2 regions of the Clostridium acetobutylicum ATCC 824 genome follow, and region 2 is predicted to be linked to the other one. Evidence: riboswitches for the same ligand, from Rfam matches in the RefSeq annotation. Region 2 holds a riboswitch; the other holds the start of a gene.
What was found. A riboswitch is a leader RNA that binds a small molecule or an ion and turns the genes downstream of it on or off. The one in region 2 is predicted to bind cyclic di-AMP.
Positions count from the first base shown of each region.

Region 1: it holds a riboswitch for cyclic di-AMP, as region 2 does, so the genes downstream of both, CA_RS06505 (LysM peptidoglycan-binding domain-containing protein) here and CA_RS15830 (cell wall hydrolase) in region 2, are expected to answer to the same signal.

Region 1 is NC_003030.1:1,372,388-1,383,550, forward strand. Features, by position in the region: gene CA_RS06495 (DUF3892 domain-containing protein) at 177-485, shown strand; gene CA_RS06500 (Gfo/Idh/MocA family protein) at 532-1,527, shown strand; cyclic di-AMP (ydaO/yuaA leader) riboswitch at 1,849-1,984, shown strand; gene CA_RS06505 (LysM peptidoglycan-binding domain-containing protein) at 2,022-2,783, shown strand; gene CA_RS06510 (chemotaxis protein) at 3,377-4,279, shown strand; RNA gene ssrS (6S RNA) at 4,426-4,604, shown strand; gene CA_RS06520 (ACT domain-containing protein) at 4,819-5,286, shown strand; gene thrB (homoserine kinase) at 5,310-6,200, shown strand; gene CA_RS06530 (hypothetical protein) at 6,366-6,557, shown strand; gene CA_RS06535 (GNAT family N-acetyltransferase) at 6,651-7,148, shown strand; gene CA_RS06540 (hypothetical protein) at 7,248-7,928, shown strand; gene CA_RS06545 (DUF4321 domain-containing protein) at 8,066-8,326, shown strand; gene CA_RS06550 (Maf-like protein) at 8,331-8,930, shown strand; gene radC (RadC family protein) at 8,949-9,638, shown strand; gene CA_RS06560 (rod shape-determining protein) at 9,665-10,672, shown strand; gene mreC (rod shape-determining protein MreC) at 10,681-11,163, shown strand, end outside.
Region 2 is NC_003030.1:3,226,744-3,237,906, forward strand. Features, by position in the region: gene ptb (phosphate butyryltransferase) at 1-354, opposite strand, end outside; gene CA_RS15810 (NAD(P)/FAD-dependent oxidoreductase) at 463-2,085, opposite strand; gene CA_RS15815 (CdaR family protein) at 2,101-3,312, opposite strand; gene cdaA (diadenylate cyclase CdaA) at 3,285-4,130, opposite strand; gene CA_RS15825 (hypothetical protein) at 4,302-5,264, shown strand; cyclic di-AMP (ydaO/yuaA leader) riboswitch at 5,347-5,468, shown strand; gene CA_RS15830 (cell wall hydrolase) at 5,472-6,056, shown strand; gene CA_RS15835 (NAD(P)/FAD-dependent oxidoreductase) at 6,164-7,021, opposite strand; gene trxA (thioredoxin) at 7,026-7,343, opposite strand; gene CA_RS15845 (tetratricopeptide repeat protein) at 7,480-8,718, opposite strand; gene CA_RS15850 (Ig-like domain-containing protein) at 8,979-11,063, shown strand; gene CA_RS15855 (Ig-like domain-containing protein) at 11,084-11,163, shown strand, end outside.

The DNA.
Region 1 (11,163 bases), 1.9 Mb from region 2:
AATGTAGAGAGAGGTTTTAAAGACCTCTCTTTTTTTATTATACTTAATTATAATTTTTAGTGATTTTAAGTGAATTTTAGTAACATATTTACAAAATATACATGATTGAGTTGTTCTACATAAGAAGATAAATAAATATGTATATAATAAATAGTTTAAAGGGGAGGACTTCTACCTTGAAAAACGTTTATGATTATGGGATATATGCTGTTCGCTATGATGGAAATGACAAAAATAATCTTATTCAATCTACTAAAGTTTGTTTTATAAAAGATAATAATGTGAGTATGCCTGTTGAATTTTCAAGAGATTTTTTAATTGCTGATATAGAAGATGGGAATAAATATTATACTATGTATAAGAATAATAACAAGTGGGAAAGGAGAGAAATTGTAAGTATAGAGTATATAAAAGGGAATCCATATGTTAAAATAAGATTAGATGGTATAGAGGGTGATGATTTAGGAGAGCTTCCTAATTATTAATGATAACATTTACATTGTATACCAAAGAAAACAAGGAGGTATTTTTATGAGTGAAACTATAAGATTTGGGATTGTAGGAACGAGTAGTATAACAGAAAAATTTTTAGATGGATCTAATCATGTAAAGGACTTTTCTTTAACGGCAGTTTATTCAAGAGAAGAGAGTAAGGCAAGAGATTTTGCAAAAAAATATGGAGCTGAGAACATATTTACTGATTTAGAGAAAATGGCTAAAAGTGATTTGATAGATGCTGTATATATTGCATCACCAAATGCAATGCATGCAAAGCAAGCTGAGGTATTTCTTAAAAATAAAAAGCATGTACTTTGTGAGAAGGCCTTTGCTTCTAATGTAGAAGAAGTAAATAAAATGATAAGTGTATCAAAGGAAAATAAGATGGTTTTAATGGAGGCTATGAAAACAGAATATTTGCCTGGTTTTTTTGCTGTTAAGGAGAACCTCCATAGAATAGGAAAGGTAAGAAAATATTTTGGAAATTACTGTCAGTATTCTTCTAGGTATGATAAATTCAAGCAGGGCATAGTCCTAAATGCCTTTAAACCTGAATTATCTAATGGAAGTATTATGGATATAGGAGTTTATTGTATTCATCCAATGGTATATTTGTTTGGAGAGCCAAATAAATTAAAGGCAAATGCTGTGCTTTTAGAATCGGGTGTGGATGGGGAAGGAAGTATATTATTCAATTATGATAATATGGAAGCTGTAGTTATGTATTCAAAAATAACTAATTCAAGAGTAAGCTCAGAGATTCAAGGGGAAGAAGGAAATATAGTAATAGATAACATCAATACCTTTGAAAAGGTAAAGATAGTATTTAGAAATGGAGAAGAGGAAGATTTGTCCAGAGTACATATAGAAGATAATATGTGCTATGAACTTGAGGAATTTATAAGATTAGTAAAAGAACAAGATACTAAAAAAGCGCTACAGAGACTTAAAGTTTCTAAAAGTGTAATGGAAATTATGGATGAGGCAAGAAAGCAGATAGGACTTGTGTTTCCAGCAGATAAAAACTAAATTTTCCGTTGAATAGAAAGTAAATAGTGTAAGAATGAGATGGTAGATAATAGGTAGTAAAAAGTGATATGAAGTATAAATTTAATTGTGGATGGTATTCCAATACCTAGAGATAATCATAAGATTGATATTAAATTATATATTGAAAAAAAGAATAGTATAAATAAGTTATAAAGGCATGTATAAGCATTTTATATATCATTAGAATTGAAAAAAGGAGACTTGATTTAAAAATTAAATATTCCTTAGCTTCCATAAATTTTACATAGATTAGGTGGATTTTATCTGTTAGAATCTTAGCTGTAGGATTTAGGCTATAAATCCTTAAGAGTGCCGAATCTTAATAATATTTAAGTACGGGGGAACACATTGTGGGTGAATCTTACGACTATTCGTAAGTAGGGTGCCTTCAACCCGAATCCGTAAGCTAACCTCGGAGGCAAAATTGATAAAGGAAATTATTATCCTTTATCAATAATAGAAGGGAGAAAAATATGATAAAATCTAAGTTTAAATTTCTTGTTTTTGCAGCGGCTTTAGCCTTTGTAGGAATGGGAAAAAATGCTGTACATGCTGCTACCTATAGTGTAAAAAGTGGAGATACTCTTTATAGCATAAGTAGAAACTATGGCACTAACTATAATTATCTTATGTCGGCTAATAAATTGCAGACAAGTGCTATATATGCTGGACAGAGCCTTAAAGTTCCGGATGTGAAATATACTATCAAGAGCGGAGATACTCTCTATAGTATAGCTAAAAGATTTGGAGTATTACTTAGTGATTTACAACTTGCAAATAATATATCAAATAATATTATTAAAGTAGGACAAGTTATAGTAATACCTGTTAATACGTCCACAGCAGCCACTCCTAGCTATGTGATTTCTTGTACAAGCTCTGAAGTCGATTTATTAGCTAGGCTTATTAATGCAGAAGCTGGTGGAGAAAGTTACAATGCTATGGTATCAGTAGGAGCTGTAATCGTAAACAGAGTTCAAAGTTCTGCTTTTCCAAATACTGTTACAGGAGTAATATATCAAGTATCTAATGGATATTATCAGTTCACGCCTGTTTTAAATGGAATGATTAATAAAGGTGCTACAGCTTCATCTTTAAGTGCGGCCAAGGCAGCTCTTTATGGATCAGATCCTACAAAAGGAGCTTTGTATTTTTATGATAATACCGTATCAAATACTTGGCTTACATCAAAACCAGTATCACTTGTGTCTGGAAAATTAATATTTGCATATTAAATGAGGTTTATTATAGATGTACAAGCCACTCTACGTAGAAGCTTGTAAAAATAAAAAAGATTTAGTGAGAATATAATTTCTTGTTAAATCTTTTTTTTTTATAATATATAGTTAGATATAGAAAATGGAATTTTAATGTGTTAGCAATAATTAAGGGGATGTCATTGGAAAATGTTACTAGATGAAAATGGAGGCTATTTGAGATATTAGTAATATGGCAATGTTATTGCAAATGCAGATTTAATTAATTTAATATTTTAGTATGCATAAGCTAATTACTTTAATTATTTTTATTGTATAATGGCTATAATAATTTACATAAAATCTACGATATATATTATTGAAGCTAGTTTTATATAGCTGTACATGTTCAATAATGTCTTTAGAATTAATATTTTGTAATCAATGTAGATTAAGTTTTAGTGTAATAAAACCAGTTCAACTATCAATTTATGAATACTAAATATGGATGTTATCAGTGTACATAGGTTAAGATTTATCTTGGTTTTATCAAGTAGTACTTCTAAGCTTAACTTATTAATATATGAGTGTATTGTATGAATATGAAATAAATTGAAAGGTAGGAAGCTATTATGGAAAGTAATATATTATTGGAATCAGGAACGGGAGAATTAGAAATTCTTGAATTCGTAATAGGGGATAGACATTTTGCTATAAATATTATAAAAGTTAAGGAAGTAGTTGAAGTAGACGGAGGAAAAATAACAAAGTTGCCTGAAACTAATCCTGCAATAGCTGGACTGATATTGTGTAGAAACGAAATAATAACCCTTGTTGATTTAAAGTATGTAGTGAATAAGGGAGCGAAAGTTGAATCATGCTCAAAAGTAATAATATGTGAATTCAATAAGGTTAGGGTTGCATTTAATATCGATGCAATAATAGGCGTTCATCGTGTTAAATGGGAAGAAATATTAAAGCCAGATGATGTTTCTGAAAATTCACTAGTTATAGCACACGTACTTTTGGGACAAAAAATATTATTGATGCTTGATTTTGAGAAAATAGTTACAGATATAAGCCCAAGTACAGGAATAAGTCAGGAAAGAATAGGAAATATAGAATATAAAGATAGATCGAATATAAAAATTGCTATGGCAGATGACTCAACGCTTATAAGAAAGCTTATAAAGGATACTTTAACCAAGGCTGGATTTACAAAATTGGAGTTGTTTGATGATGGAAAACAGCTTTTGGATTATCTTGAAGCAATTTCAAAAGAAAAAGGCGATAGAGTAACAGATGAGGTTCAATTAGTTATAACAGATATCGAGATGCCTCAAATGGATGGACATGCACTTACAAGAAAGATAAAAGAAAACCCTCTTCTTAGAAAGCTTCCTGTTATAATTTTTTCATCACTTATTACTTCTGAATTAAAGCATAAGGGTGAATCAGTTGGTGCGAATGCTCAGATAAGTAAGCCTGAAGTTGGAGAGTTGGTTAGAATTATAGATGAATTAGTTAGTAAATAGTGATCTTCATTAACTTATTGATATTGTTTGAACTAAATAATTAAGTGCATTATTATTTAAAAAATGCCATTTCAAAAAGTATTGATTTTATTTTTTTATATGTTATAATAAACTTAAGTAAACGTATTAATGCTTTATAAATCAAATATCTTCTAGAGTATACGCCAAGCTCTTATCTTGAACCTACAGTTTAAAAACGGGAGTTCAATATATAAATATGGATATGGATTTCTTATGTTTTAAGAAAAGATAGAAGTATTTTTGCGAGCACCCACCTATCATTAGATAGGTGTCAATGAAAGAGCAGCGGTATTTTGGATATATATGTGTGAGAAGAGAGGTGGATGCCTCTCTTCTTTGTGTTTTTTGGTTAATAAATTTAAGTTTAAGATAAAGACAATAAAAGTTACTATTCTATTTCTTGGGAAATATATACGTTTATTTTAGAAGTAGAGATGAATATTGTTTTTAGGTGTACTTTGTGATATTATTAGTACATTAGTTCTTGAAGTGCATACAAGTGTTTGTTAAATAAAAACATGGAAGTGGTGATTAAAATTAGTACAACTGAAGCTAAAAAGTATTTACTTATTGATACATCTGTACTTCCTGATGTATTTGAAGAGGTCATACAGGTAAAGGAACTTTTAAGATCAGCAAAAGTAAAGGATATTACAGAGGCGGTCAAGAAAGTTGGCATAAGTAGAAGTACATATTATAAATATAAGGACTATGTATTTAATGTTTCTGATGGACTTAAAAGTCAAAAGGTAACTATATCAATTTTAATTGAACATAGAAGAGGAACCTTATCAGAAGTATTAGATAAGCTTGCTCAAAGATGCTGTAATATACTTACAATAAATCAGGATATACCTATAAATAATACAGCTAATGTCAATATTACTTTTGATATAAGTGGTATATCAGGAGACGTAAAAAATATTGTAGAGGAACTAAAGAAAATTAAAAATGTGTTGAAAGTTGAAATAGTGGCAATGGAATAAAACAATATTGGGGTGTTAAAAAAATGATTAGAGTTAAAATACCTGCTACAAGTGCAAATATGGGGGCTGGATTTGACACACTAGGAATGGCTCTAAAGCTTTATAACGAAATAACTATAGAAGAAACAGAAGGTGAAACTGAGATTAAGCTTTTAGGTGGTGAGCTTGATAGAAATTATAGGAATAATTTAACATACATAAGTATTATAAAGGTATATGAGTTTTTTAATAAAGAATTTAAGGGCTTTAAGATAGATATGTCTAAAACTAATATACCTCTTTCTAGGGGGTTAGGAAGTAGTGCAGCATGTATTGTAGGAGGCATAGTGGGAGCTAATGCACTTTTGAATGAAAAAATGACCATTAAGGATATGCTTAAAATAGCTGTGGATATTGAAGGACATCCAGATAATGTTGCACCAGCTCTTTTAGGAGGAGTTATAATAAGCATAAAGGATATGGAAAATATAATATATTCAAGAATTAATGTGAAATCACAGCTTAAATATGCTGTTATGGTTCCGGATTTTAAGGTTAGTACTGAGCTTTCAAGAAAAGTTTTGCCTAATGAATATTCAAGGGAAGATGCACTTTTTAATATATCTAGATGTTCCATGCTTGTATCTGCATTAAATAATGGTGAAAATGAAAAGCTTAGATATTTATTTGAAGATAAGATCCACCAGCCTTATAGAAAAAAACTTATAAATAATATAGATAGTATTTTTTTAAAAGCAAAAGAATATGGATCACTTGGTGAATTTATAAGTGGTTCGGGATCTACCTTGATTGCTGTTTTAGAAGAAGCTGATGAGAACTTCATTTTAAAGATGAAAACTTATCTTGATTCGCTGAAGGATGGGTGGAGGATATTTGAGGTAGAAAACGATAATAATGGCGCAGTTATAATATAGTTTAGTGAAAATTCATCTTGTTTTATTAGCAAGGTGAATTTTTCTTTTTAAATCATAAAAATATTATGAAAGCATATATATATCATATAGAAAATAGTTTAATTAACAATTTACATACACAAAAATATAAGTTATACATAAATTTAATATTTTAGGAGGAATGTTATGGATTATTATGAAAATGACTACGAAAATAACATGAATTATATGTTTAATGAACCTTGTGACAATTGTTTTTATGGCTTTAATCCTTATAGGGAAAGTTACAAAAGAGCTTATTCTGGCTTTAGCTACTATAGAGCACCTTTTGGTATCCCTAATTTTAAAGAAGTGAGTGAAGAAGAATTATTTGATTAGTATTATAGGGCTTCTTGAATTAAACTAGAAGCCCTATAAAAAATTAAAGGATAATTTGCTTTAATATAGAATTAAAATTCTAGAGGTGAAATTATGTTTGATGTGGATATAAAATTTGGAGACGTATATGTAAGGAATATAGAAGAAAAAGATATAGGTGAATTAAAAGAAATATTGAAGGACAAAAAATTTTACCTAAATGATGAGGAATTAAAAGAAATATTTTTAGAATACTATATGAGCGAATGTGAGTTTTTTACTAAGATATTAAAAAAAGGAAAGTTTGTAGGGGTATTTAGAGGGAGAATAGAATTTAAGAGCAGCAATATGGCTTGGATATCTTACTTCTATGTAGATGAAAGATACAGTTCATATAAAGATAGTCAGGATATATTGATGAATATATTAGAGTATTTTTCTGAAAGCTTCGGAGTGACTGATTTTATAACAGGAGTCACGAATAGTGAAAAAGATATGATAGAACTGTGGGAAAATAACGACTTTAAAACTGTTAGAATAAATAAGGAATTTTATTCAGATAGAGGATATAAGGAAGATTTAGTTATAATGAAAAAGTATAGTGCTATATAAATTGGTTTTAATTACATATAATTTTTATGTATAATTCATAAATTGTACTTAGAGTTAATATACATAACATAGTGATATTATACTTTAGGAGATGAGAAAATGAGATATACAAGATATGATTTAAAACATAGGAAAAGCAGTAGCATACCATTTTTGATGTGCTTAACAATTATTTTGGCTTTATCATTTTTTATAGGAACATTCATTTTTAAGACGTTTATTAAAGGAACAGAAGGTTATGGTAATCCACAAAACATATCTAATGACTATGGGAAAAAAGAAAATGGGGGAAAGCTTTTTATAATCCAATGTTCTGCTAATTCAAAAAAGGAGAATGCAGATAAGACACTTAACAGTTTAGAGAATATAGGAAATCCTTTTGAGGTTAAGAGCAATGGTTTGTATAAGATTATTTATGCAATATGTGCTGAAAAAGACTATTCAAGTTATGAAAAAGCTATTAAAGATAATAAGATTGAATTTAATAAATTCACTATTAATCTTAATAAAGGGGACCCGGGTGATGCCGAATTGTATAGTATAATTAGTGCATACCTTCAAGCAGTAAACAAGTTAGGCGATAAGGATGTAAAATCGGTACAAACGGCTTCTTTGAAAAAATGGTGTTCCAATATTAAAGAATATGATGATACGTACAAAAATTATAAAATTACTCAAGAAATAAAGAAACATATTGAAGATCTTCCAGCTGGAATTGATAAAAATAATTTAAGTAATGAGGAAACTTTTCTTTATAATGAGTTAGTTAAGATAAAATAGTAGGAGAGATATTAAAAATCTACTCCTTTTTTTAAATTAAAATAAAAAAATCTTTAATAATTTTTTAAGGACTTGTTTAACGGTATATTAAATGATAAACTATAAAAGATGTATATTTGATGTAGGGAGTTAATAAAGTGAATGGTAAGACTTTCAAAAATGTTTTGTTTTTGTCTCTAATAGGATGCGTAGGCGGTTCTTTAGTTGGAGATATACTCGGAGAACATTTTACTAAGATTGATTTTTTGAAAAAAGCATACAGTATTGGTACGGTAAAGCCCCTTGTAATTGACCTTAAGGTTTTAAACTTTACTTTAGGATTAAATTTTAATGTCAATTTAATGTCTATATTGGGCATAATAGTGGCAATAATAATATACAGTAAAATTAGGAAGTGAAAATATGAAATTAGTTTTAGCTTCAGCTTCCCCTAGAAGAAGGGAAATTTTAAAGAATATTACTGAGGATTTTATCGTTGTGGCAAGTGACTTTGATGAAAGTCTGATTGAGATTTCAAGAGACATTCAAAGTTACGTTATGGTTTTGGCCGAATCAAAGGCGAAAAGTACACTTTGCAGAATTGAAAGTGAAGATTTCTATAAAGACGAAGATGAGGTTTTTATAATTGGCTGTGATACTGTAGTTTCAATTGATGGCAAAATACTCGGTAAGCCAAAGGATGAGAAAGAGGCTTTAGATATGTTAAGTGAACTTAGCGGCAGAACACATGAAGTCTATTCAGGGTTAGCGGTTTTAGATGCTAAGAAAAATAAAATTATAAAAGATTTTCAGTGTACTGAGGTTAAGTTTTCAGAGATATCATATGAAACTATATTAAAATACATAGCATGTGGTGAGTATGCGGATAAGGCTGGAGCATATGGAATTCAAGGAAAGGCTTCGGTTTTTGTTGAAGAGATTAAGGGTTCGTACTATAATGTTGTAGGACTGCCCATAAATAAATTATATAAAATTCTTTTGGGGATGGGGGTAAATCTATAAACAGGAGATTGATGTATTTTGATAAATAACAGTCTAAAGATTACAGATTTACCTAATAATGAAAGACCAAGGGAAAGACTCTTAAGATACGGGAGTGAAGTGCTTTCAAATAGCGAACTTCTAGCTATTATACTTAGAACAGGAACATTACATGAGAATATAATTAACTTGAGCAGCAGAATTTTAAAGGAAAGCGGAGGCTTAAATGGAGTATTAAATTTAAGCTTCGAAGAACTTAAAAAGGTTAAAGGGATAGGAAATGCTAAAGCAGTTCAAATCTTAGCTTTAGGAGAGCTTTTTAAGAGATTTAAAGCATATAAGTCTTTTGAAAGTGTAAAAATAACATCGCCTAAAGAAGCTGCTAATCTTGTTATGGAACAATTAAGAAGTTTTAATAAGGAGCATTTATATGTCATAATGCTCAATACTAAAAATATAGTTATAAAGATATCTGATGTTTCTGTAGGAAGTTTGAATTCTTCTATAGTTCATCCTAGAGAAGTATATGTAGAGCCAATATTAAAGCATGCGGCATCAATTATATTATGTCATAATCATCCGTCAGGAGATCCAAAGCCGAGTAATGAAGACCTAAATATAACCAAAAGACTTTATGAGTGTAGTAAGTTCATAGGGATAGAACTCTTGGATCATATAATAATTGGGGACGGTATATATATAAGTTTAAAAGAAGAAGGATTATTATAACGAAGATTGTGAAAGGAGATAAATTAATGGGATTTTTTGGAATATCAAGAGATATGGGAATAGATCTTGGAACAGCTAACACTTTAGTTTATGTGAAAGGCAAGGGTATAGTATTAAGAGAGCCTTCAGTTGTTGCTATTAATACTAACAATAAAGAGGTTCTTGCAGTAGGAAATGAAGCAAAGCAAATGATAGGTAGAACACCTGGAAATATAATAGCAATAAGACCTTTAAAAGATGGTGTAATTGCAGATTTTGATATTACAGAAAGCATGCTTAAGAACTTTATAAGCAAGATAAGTTCTAAGAGTGCATTTGCAAGTCCAAGAATTCTTGTTTGCCATCCGTCAGGAGTAACAGAGGTAGAAAGAAGAGCTATAAAGGAAGCTACTAAAAGAGCGGGAGCAAGAGAAGTAAAGGTTATGGAAGAGCCTATGGCAGCAGCTATAGGAGCAGGTCTACCTGTTGAGGAACCAAGAGGAAGTATGATTGTAGATATAGGTGGAGGTACCACAGAAGTAGCCGTAGTATCCTTGGGCGGAATCGTAACAAGTAAGTCACTTAGAGTTGCAGGAGATGAGCTTGATCAGGCTATAATCAGCTACATAAAGAAGGAATACAATCTAATGATAGGTGAGAGAACTTCAGAAATAATAAAGATGAAAATGGGATCAGCCTTCAAAACAGAAGAGTCTTTAGAGAATATAGTTATAAAAGGAAGAAATCTTGTAACAGGATTGCCTAAAAATATAGAAATTAGTGAAGAGGAAGTAAGAGAAGCACTAAGAGAACCTGTAGCATCAATAGTAGATTCCATAAAATTAGCCCTTGAAAAAACACCACCAGAGCTTGCGGCAGATATAATGGATAAAGGAATAATGCTTGCTGGTGGAGGAGCACTTCTTAAAGGACTTGATATGCTTATTAGCAAAGAAACCAATATATCTGTACATATAGCGGAATCCCCTCTTGACTGTGTAGCACTTGGAGCAGGAAAAGCTCTAGACCATTTTGAAAAATTGGTTAGCGACTAGGTGGTAGGATGAAGCTATTTAAAAACAGGCTGACAGTAACAGTTATTGTTCTGTCAGTTAGCTTTTTGTTATTGATTTCATACAGTGCTAAGAGGAAAAAGGTTTCTTTCGTAGAAAATGGTGTTGGTACAGTGCTTAATTCTGTTCAAGGTTTCTTTTATAACATTAATAGTGATATTAAAGGGTTTGTAGGTTTTGTATCAAACTTTTCAGAAGTTAAGGCTGAAAACCAAGAATTAAAAAAGAAAAACAGTGAGCTTAAGCAAAAGGCAGCTTCATATGATTCTCTTAAAAGAGAGAACACCAAGTTGAAAAAGATGTTTGATTTTAAACAATCTAAATCTGAATATAATTATGTTGGTGGAAATATCATACTTAAAAGTGGAGCTGATGCCTTAAAAGGCTACGTGATAAACAAAGGGTCAAATGATGGAATAAAGGTTGGAATGGCAGTTATTAACGATGAAGGGCTTATAGGTCAGGTTACTTCA
Region 2 (11,163 bases):
TGTTCTAAGTCCAACTTCTTTGTTTAATACAGATCTTAAGAAAGTTGCTGTATTTACAAGTCCCTTCATTACCATATCAGCTTTTCCAGTTGATACAAGCTCTACTGCCTTTAAAGCAGCTTTCTTAACGTTAGGCTCGTTTACTATTTCAAAATCATTTACATCCATTCCTATTTTAAGCGCGATTGACACGATTTCGTCATGGTCTCCAACAAGAATAGCATCTGCAATACCATTTTTCTTAGCATCTCTTACTGCTTCAAGTACTGGCTCGTCTTGTGCTACAGCAACAGCAACTTTTTTCATTTCTTTGCTCTTTACCTTCATGATAATTTCATTAAAACTCTTAATCACTGGTCGTACACTCCCTTTTACTATTTAATTATCTATGTTAAATGATTAACGTGCTCATTTATATTTTAACAAACTTTTCACATGAAGTTAAGTTTTTTAGAAAATTATTTATATTTTATATTTTCTCATTATACTTTCTGCTGACTTAACTCCATCCACAGCCGCTGATATTATGCCTCCTGCAAATCCTGCCCCTTCACCTGATGGATATAGTCCTTTTAGTGAAATACTTTCAAGCGACTCATTTCTAGTTATCTTTAATGGAGCGGATGTTCTAGTCTCTATTCCAGTCATTACCGCGTCAGAGAGCATATATCCTGTTATTTTTTTATCAAAATTTACAAGCCCCTCTTTTAGTGCAGCTATTACATAAGGTGGCAAACACTCTGATAAGCTCGCAAATTTATATCCTGGAGTATAAGATGGTTTTACGCTTCCTAATTTACTGCTTACTGTATCCTTCATAAAATCCCCAACAAGCTGAATAGGTGCATTGTAGTTTCCCCCACCAGCTAAATATGCAAGATGTTCATAGTACCTTTGGAACTCCATGCCTATTAACGGACTATTATCGCTTATATCCTTATTATAGAGTTCCTTTGAAGCTTTAAAATCTTCACTATTAACCGTTACAACAAGAGCTGCATTTGCATTTTCAAGATCCCTTTTATAATAGCTCATACCATTGCATACAAGTCTTTCATCCTCTGAAGAAGACGCAACCACTTCACCACCCGGGCACATGCAGAAGCTGTATACCCCTCTTTTATCCTTTGTAGTATGAGTTAATTTATAATCTGCTGCTTTAAGTCTTGGATGATTTTTATACTTTCCATATTGGCTTTCATTTATAAAATCCTGTGGATGCTCTATTCTAACGCCTATTGCAAAAGGTTTTGGGTCCATAAATATACCTTTTTTGTGAAGCATCTCATAGGTATCCCTTGAACTATGCCCTATAGCAAGCACAAGACACTCACATGGAATCTCAGCTCCATTTACAACCACAGCCTCTATACTGTCATTTTTTATAATTATGTCCTCAAGCTTACTATTAAATTTCACTTCCCCACCTAGTGATATTATTCTTTCTCTTATGTTCTTAACAACTTTTTTTAATATATCTGTTCCTATGTGTGGCTTGCCTACATAACCTATCTCCTCAGGTGCACCACTTTTTATAAACTCTTCTAAAACATACGTGCATCTAGGATCCTTAATTCTAGTTGTAAGCTTACCATCTGAAAAAGTTCCTGCTCCTCCTTCTCCAAATTGAACATTAGATTCTGTATTAAGTACTCCAGTTTTCCAAAAGTTATCCACAGTCTCCGTTCTTTTTTCAACATTTTCTCCTCTTTCAATCACAAGTGGTGCATAACCATTTTCTGCAAGAGTAAGGGCAGCAAACATACCGCATGGTCCTGTACCAATAACTATTGGTCTATGCTTTAACTTCTCATTACCAAACTGGAACCTTTCCTCTTCTTTGTTCTTTTCCAAAATCGCATCTTTACCATGAATCTTGGATATTATTTTGCTCTCATTTTTGCATTTAACCTCAACAGAATAGTTGAATTTTATTACATCTTTTTTTCTTGCATCTATAGATTCCCTTAATATTTTAAAACTTTCAAATGATTCTTTGGACACCTTAAGTTTTTTAGCCGCTTTATTTTTTAAGTTTTCTAAATCCTCATCTATATCTAAAATTATATTATTAATTCTTATCACGTTATTTATTTCTCCTTACTTTGTTATAGTTACATTTACTTTATCAACATCCTGAGATACTTTAGTAAGTCCCGAAGGAAGAGTTACATTTACACTTTGGCTGTAATTACCTTCTGCTAAATTACTCAAATCTAAATTTGCTTTTATATCTCCATCTTTAACATTATTTATATCTGTTCCATAACCTGACGCAACAACATCTAATGTGGTATTAGAAAGCTGTGCCTTTAAATCTTGACCTAAATTTGATGTAGTTATATTCACCTTAAAGGTCTTTTGAACAGTATTGTCCGTATCTAATCTCACATTTATACTGTCATTAGAATTTGTAAGCCTAACTCCCTCTGGAACTATAAGCTTTACCTGAACTGTCTCTCCTACTGAAATCTTAGATAAATCTATTGGTTCAGTATCTATTGAGGAAAGATTATTTACATTATCACCTACACCTACTATTTGTATAGTATTAGTGCTTGGTGTGATAGATTTTATTTTTACACCGCTAGGTGATTGCCCAGTGGTCTTTACATTTATACCAACTGTTTTACTCTTCTTTCTTTTTGTAAGCGTCGCATCAATTTCCTTATTATCTATAGCAACATTTCCTATTACATTTCCCTTAGCATCTACAGCTTCAAGCTTAACCTTTGATACAAAACTATCCTCATCCTCATTTTTAATATCCACAATTCCCTCAACATGATCCACATTTAAAACTATCTCTGATGCACCTGAAACACTTACCTTTGATGGTGTTGGAAAAGCATCATATATTCCTGTTAAATAATTGCTTTTTGCCTGCTTTTTGATTACAACACTAACATTTTTTTTAATAATCTTATCAATTTTTACATTAACCCACATATTTTCTTCCTGAACTATGCTAACATTTCCTGGAGACTTAACAATCTCTACTGGAATCTTATTTTCACCTTTCTTTACAGCATAAGCGCTTATATCCGCTGCTATTTTAAACTCACTAGGCTTAACTCTATACACATCTGTCGCATTTCCCTTTATTGTTACAGTAATTTGAAATTTTTGATTTGGTGCCAGGGCGAGATTGTTATCTTTTAAAACATCTGTGTTATTTATAGTTACTGGAATATTTTTAATCTTATAAGTTTTAATAGGATTTTCGTAATTACTTATGTAAAGCCATAAACAAAATGCCGCTATAAAACACATTATTCTAATTACTATTTCTTGTTTAGTCTTTTTCTCCACCCTTTCACCTTCTCCCAAAAAGTAATTTTTTTAGTATATCTGTTTATTATTATATTCATCAATATATCCTTTAACTTTTGAGGAGTGTAATTTCTAGTCAATCTTCCATTTATCGCTAAAGATATATTTCCCGTCTCCTCTGATACTATTATAACTAAAGCATCTGAATTCTCAGATATGCCTATTCCTGCCCTATGCCTTGTTCCTAACTTTTTATTAATATCGTTATTTGCAGTAAGTGGCAAAAAACATCCTGCTGCTGCTATTCTGTCATTTCTTATAATTGTAGCTCCATCATGAAGCGGAGTATTCACAACAAATATATTTTCAAGTAAAGCTGCTGACACCTTAGCATCTACCCTCGTCCCGGTACCTATTATATCCTCTAATCCCGTAGACTGCTCTACTATAATAAGAGCTCCAGTTTTACTTTCAGCTAAATTTTTAACACTAGTAACAACTTCACTTAATATCTTTTCCACAGTATCCTTATCTTGAAGAATGTGACCTTCAACAAACGCACTTCTCCCTATTTTTTCAAGAGCTCTTCTTATTTCAGGTTGAAAAATTATTACCATAGAAAAAACTCCAATAGTTATGGTCCTTTGAAGAATCCAATTTAGCATAGTAAGATGAAAAATATCACTTAAAGGTATAAGTAAAATTATCAAAAGTACACCCTTTAATAGCTGCATAGCCCTCGTTTCTTTTATTATGCTGTAGGTTTTATAAAAAATATATGTAACAACTAGTATATCAACTATGGACCACATATTTAATCCCTTAAGTGAGTTCTCTATTATGTCTATTATATCCAAACTTTTCACCTCCGTATGTATTACAATCCCACACTTAATTATACACTAAGCAAATGAAATTATATATTTTAAATTTATAATTTTTTATTAATAAATGCCCAATCCACCCTTGTAAATAAAAGAATATATATATGGATTTTTACATAACTATATACATAAGGAGTGATATACATGAAGAAAAACTTTTTTAATAAAAAAACAGCGCTATTAATGGTTACGTCCATATTATCGTGCATTCTTGTATTCTTTATAACCTACAATGTATTTATCATAAATTATTACAGGGATTATGAAAATTCCTTAAATAAAATTGCAGTTTCAATTAACGGCGCAAACAACATCTCACCAACCTTTGACACAGAAAAAACAAAAACCCAAGCTTTAAAAAGCATCGCATTTCTTATTAAAACTCAGAAGAATTTAAGCAAATTACATCAAGTAAACAAGTATAAGTATGTAACTCAGGATTTAAAAATAGGTTTGAACGATAATATTTTAGCCTATAAACAGCTTATTTTATGTATAAATAATTCAGATGATCCCAATTTGACCTCTTCTATTAATGCCTTAGATAAGTATAGAACTTCTTGTCTTAAAAATTACGCCAGAATAAATTGTGTAAAAAAAGATTTTCTAAAAATAGATAAATTCATAACTCTTATATATAATTCAAAACACTATTTTTCTGAAAAAGAAGCCTTAAAAAAATACAATGCTGTTTCTACCTCTGAGTTAGATGAGTTTAATTCAAGTTTTCCTAATTTAGTATCTCAGTTTAATTCCATAGTAACTAATTTTAATTCTTATGCAGAAAATGCTAGGGATAAAAAGATATCATATACCTCTGCCTTAAGAAAAGTAGAAGAAAATGAATCTTCTCTTAATAACTTTGAACAGAGCCTAAATTGTCTATCAATTCCTCAGAGTAAAGTTGAAATTTTCTGTGCACTAAAAAAGACAGTAAATGATTATAAATCTTACATAAATTCTTTTGTACCTGCTTTAACATACGAAGAAAATTCATCTGATACCTACTTATCAACTTCTGAAATAAATAAATTATATAGTGATTCCGAATACAAATTTAGCAAAACAGAAGAGGATCTTAAGGAATTTAACAAGCTATTTAAATAATAATTTACCTCTTATAGGACTAATTTCAATGCTTTTAGATTTTTTATATTTAAATGAATTTTTTTCATAATCTTGTGCATAATATCATTAGCCTAAATTTTAAAAACGGGGAAACCAATTTTTGGGGTGAATCGCATAATATATGCGTAGGTTTGTGCCTTTACCGAATCCGTCAGCTAACCTCGTAGAATAAAAGGAGGAAGATTAATGAAAAAATTTATTTGGGCTATTATATTATTCACTTTAAGTTGGTGCTGCCTACCTAATACCTGCAGTGCACAAATTCTTTTAAAACCAAAGGAGGGAATACCTTATAATCCTTTATCTATTGTAAAAGATGATAAAGTTGAGAAAAACTTATATGATGAAAAAGTAGATTCTGTTCAAGTCTTCAATCCAGATGGCAATTCTATTTATATCACCAATAATGATATTAATTTAATGGCACAGGTGGTATATGCTGAAAGCTGTTCAGAACCATATGAGGGGAAGGTTGCTGTAGCCTCAGTAATTTTGAATAGGCTTCAAAATCCTGAGTTTCCAAAATCCATAGGTGATGTAATTAAACAAAAATATGCATTTTCATGTATTAGAGATGGTAAAATAGAGGTAACACCAAATCAAGAATGTTACAATGCAGTTATGGATGCTTTACATGGTAAGGATCCTACACCTAAAGCCATGTATTTTTATAACCCAAGAATATCAACATCCTCATGGATGAATAACATACAAAAAGAAAACGTAAAAGTTATAGGCAACCATGTATTTTTTAAAACATATAAAGAATAGCTGATATAGGTATATCTTATATCTAAAAAAATAAGGGTGATTTTTCTTTCACTTTACTGCAAAAACCTTTCAGTAGGCCTTCAGCAGTAAAATGAAAAAAATCATCCTTATGCTTTTGTATATAATTTTTCCACAGCATTAAGTGCTGCTACTTGTCCTTCTCCAACTGCCTTCATATATTGATAAGGCTTTCCTGTACAGTCACCTGCAGCATAACAGCCATCAATATTAGTCTCCATTTTTCTATTTACCTTTATATGTCCATCTTCAACATAAAGACCAGGGACAAGCTGCTCTGGAGGCGCGCTATCCTTAAGTACAAAAACTCCATCAGTTTCAAGTTCTCTTGATTTTAATTTAAGCTTTTCCACTTTTTTGTCGCCAACAATTTCAACAGGAACATCCTTAACAATCTCTACTGCAGAAACTAGCTGATATTCATCCTTATACCTTGGAACATAGTATACCTTTGAAGCTAGTTCAGCTAAATAGTTAGCTTCACTTTCGGCTTCCTTATTATACCCCACTATGGTTACAATTTTACCTTTGTATAAAGGAGCATCACAAGTGGCACAATAGCCAACTCCTCTTCCCAAAAATTTATCTTCACCTTTTAGTGGTTTTGTATGCTCCATTCCCATGGCAAGTATAACTTTTGATGCTTCATAAGTATCTTTGCTGGTCATTATAGAAAAATACTCTCCCATTGCATATATGTTATTAACTTTAACATTTTCTATTTGTATACCCATATTATCTATATGCTCTTTAAACTTTTCCTGAAGCTCAGCTCCTCTTATCCCATAAAATCCGAGATAATTATTTATTACAGGCGCCAAGGTTAATTTTTTACTTAAATCACTGCTGCCAAAAACAATAACACTTTTATTTCTTGTTTTTGCATTTATTGCGGAAGCTAAACCAGCAGGTCCACTTCCGATTATAGCAATATCATATCTTTCCATCTTATTACATGTGCTTTTCTATAGAAGCTGTGATTGATTGCTTAGGTCTAAAACCTACTAAAGTTTCAACAGGATTTCCATCTTTAAATATCATAACTGTAGGTATACTTGCTATTCCAAACTTACTTGCTATTCCAGGATTCTCATCTACATTAACCTTTGTAAATTTTGCTTTACCATCAAGATCTTCAGATAATTCATCAATTATAGGTCCAAGCATTTTGCAAGGTCCGCACCATGGAGCCCAAAAATCAACTATTACAGGCTCTCCTGAAGTTTTTATTTCTTCATCAAAAATAGACTCATTAATTTCTTTTACCATTATTACTCCTCCTTTATACCCCTATAGGGTATAGTGTACTTATATTTTATCATGCCTCAAAATAATGTCAATCTTTTATTTATCTATATTATAAGCACATAAACCTTATAATATAAATTTTTTCTAGGCATTTATCTTATTTATTAATTATAGCAGATATATTGGAGTTATTATAAATTGATTTAGGGTAATTATTTGAAAGCTTCTCAGCATATTTTTTTGCAACGTCAATATTTACATCCTTATTCATAATAGCTAAATTATAAAGAACAGTTTCCTCATAACTTCCCTTTTCAAATTTTTGATCATACATACTGTAATAATTCATTGCACTTTCAGCATCATTAGTATTTTTATAGGTTTCTGCAATAAAATAAATTATATCAGAATAAAGATAGTTTTTTTCTCCATATTTATATGCTTTTAAAAGATTGTCCTTCGCCCCCTCATAATTCTTGTTTTTTATAAGGTCTGTACCTGCCTTATAAAAATATTGAACTCCATCACCTAGAAGCATATCCATTGCCTTAGATAACAAAATCTTATCATTAACTTTAATATTTTTATTATCCTTCCACTTTTCCTCGTAATCATAAATCTTGTTAAAATCCTTATTGTTCACTGCCGTCTGAAGCTCTTCAGTATTAAATACCTCTTCCTTTTTTGGTACTTTAGGTTTTTCAACTGGCTTCTTAACTTCCTTTTTAACAGTTTTATTTGGGGCTGTTTTTTTCATTATAGTCTTTTTAGTCTGGGTTCTATTATTTTTAATATAGTTTTTTATTTCAACGGTACCTAACACCAAAAGAAGTATTACAACAATAGCTGCCGCAGGCTTATATACCTTTTTCATATTAAAAGCACCTTTTATAACACCTAAATCTATTAATTCTTTTCTGCTTTTAAGTGCCATTTCGTTATTTGCATCAACTTTAAGCACCTTTTCAATGCTTTCAATGGCTTTCTGATATCTTCCCTGCCTTATATAGCAAATAGCCTTATGATTATCAACATTTATACAATTATATGAGCTCTCTGAACACTTATCTAAAAGTTCCAAGGCTTCTTTTATTTCTACATTTTTTATACGTTTAAGTGCTATTATATAGTAATTTAACCTCGCCTCATCTTCTATTGTATCTTCTAAATATTTTTTTGCCGATACATCTCTATTAGCATTCACATTAAGCTTCCACACTGTCTTAGCTTCATTTAAATTGCCCTTAAAATAGCACAGCATTCCCTTAAGATCCAATGCCGCACTATTATTTATATCCATTGATATGCATTCTTCACACAATTGAATTGCTTTATCTATATGTCCTTTTTCAAAACTTAAAAGAGCTTTTTTGTAAATTTTTTTCGATTTATCCATTTAATATCACCTTTTTGCCTTATGTATTCTAGTATATATACTATTGTTTATCGTGGCAATACAAAATATGTTTACAGTGTAATTAAAATTAACTAAAACCATTCTATATTTTATTAGTAAAAAGCGGTTATTTGGCACTATCCCTATATTTATGTATATTATGGTAATTTTATGTTTGAATTTCATTTTTATTACATATATAATAAAATATGTGTTACATTCTGTTGTATTACAAAAAATTAAAAGTAAAGGGTGATTTCATGAAAACAAAACGAATTTTTAGTACCTTAATAATAGCTGCATTTGTTTTTTCATTTACAACAACTACTAATAACGTTTCTGCTGATACTACAACACCAGCAAGTACACCTCAACTAGATTTAACCGTCACACCTAATAATGAAGGAAATTACAATGATTTAAAATGGAATATGTCTGGTGCGTCTCAAGATTATTCCTATAAGCTGTATTCCAAAAAATCAACCGACACACAATTTCAAACTATCCCTTGTAAAGGTACAAATACAGATAAAATTCATGTATTAAATATTTATCCGGACTTAGGAAACAACCTTAAGGGGTGGATGGAAACTTCTAATACAGACGATATAAACGGATATGGAAAAGGAATTATAAAAGTTGATGAAATCCCGCTAAGTACTTTTAACTCTAATCCTAATATAAAAGATAGTAATGGAAATGAGTATGATGTTATTATGCTTGGTTCATGGGATAGTAATAATTCTGAAGGCTTAAATGCGACTTCGGAAGCTGTAGTTGAATCATTTATAAAAAGCGGCAAAGGTGTTCTTTTTGGACATGACAGCATAAATCAAAATTATTCAAATCTAGACAATTACGCAAACGTAAAATTCCCATCAGATGCTAAGTTATATACAGGTGCAGCAGTTGGTGATGGTAGAACAATTTTGTCACCTGGTTCTACAACGTCTAATCTTACTACAGTAAAAACAGGTTTGTTAGTGAATTTTCCTTGGAAAATTGGTAACAACTTATCTGTACCTGTAACACATAATTCTCAAATATCATACGGAGATATTTGGGTAAGATTCACTCATAAATCTTATACTGCTGATGACATGATTAATCCTGGAAACTTCTATTTAAGTACTTGGAATAATACAGGAGTTATACAAACAGGACATTCGAACGGACAAGCAACCTCTGATGAACAAAAATTACTTGCAAATACCTTATTTTATCTAGCACAAGTAACAGATCAAACTTCTTGGGATGATCATAAAGGCCAAGATGTAGATGCACCAAGTAAACCTGTTATAAATTCCGTAACTAACGATACTTTCAAAAATCAAATTTCCCTAAATTATTCATCTACAGACAACGGAAGTACTTATGATTATTATGTTGAAGCAACAGGAAAAAATGATGGGACAAAAGTAGATTCAGATACAAAAACGGGAACTGTTACAACTGGTATAGCCGGTTATTCTATTGTAGTGGATCAAAATTCTGATACAATCCCTAGTAATACAATTACTACAACTTCAACAAATTATACTTTGAATAATTCATATAAAAATGATTTTTATGTCCACATTGCAGCAATAGATAAAGCTGGAAATATATCAGAAGTAACTCATCAAAAGGTATCTGTTGATAATGCTACAAATATTGCACTAAATAAAACTACTGATAATTTAACTGTGGGTGCTAATGATACTTTAACTGCTACTATTACACCTACTGATGCAGTAGATAAAAATGTAACCTGGACCTCAAGTGATCCTTCAATTGCTACTGTTGATGCTTCTGGTAAAATTACAGCTGTAAAACCTGGAACTGTTACTGTTACTGCTACTACTGATAATGGTAAAACAGCTTCCTGCAATGTTACCGTAGAAAATAATACTGTTAATTTAACTCTATTTATGCAGGACTCAACTACAAGACAATATACTATAACAAAAGATGAATTCACTAAATTCACAAATTGGTACAATCTTAGAGCAAATGGTGGTACTTTCTCTGACTCTTACACATTTAACTTACCAGTAGATGCCTCCTCATCTGTTATAAGACGTACTGTATACTTTACTACCATAGAATCTTTTGAAATTATTTCCGACGATGTTCCTGTAGAAGAAAGAAACACTACTTTAACTTTATTAATGAAAAATTCAACTATAAGAAAATATTCTTTAACTACAAGTGAAGTTAATAACTTTAACAATTGGTATGATCTTAGATCAAATAATCAAACTCTTCAATCTTACTATATATTCAATGTTCCTGCAGATGATTTTTCACCTGCTAGAAAAGATTATGTTTTATTTAATAATATAACAGATTCTCAAGTTCAGTAAAAAAATACAGGAGGAAAACTATGAATAAAAGAATAAAAGTCTTCTTTTTAGTCTTTTTAATTGTAATTTTAGGTTGCTTCACAAATGTTTTCGCTACTAA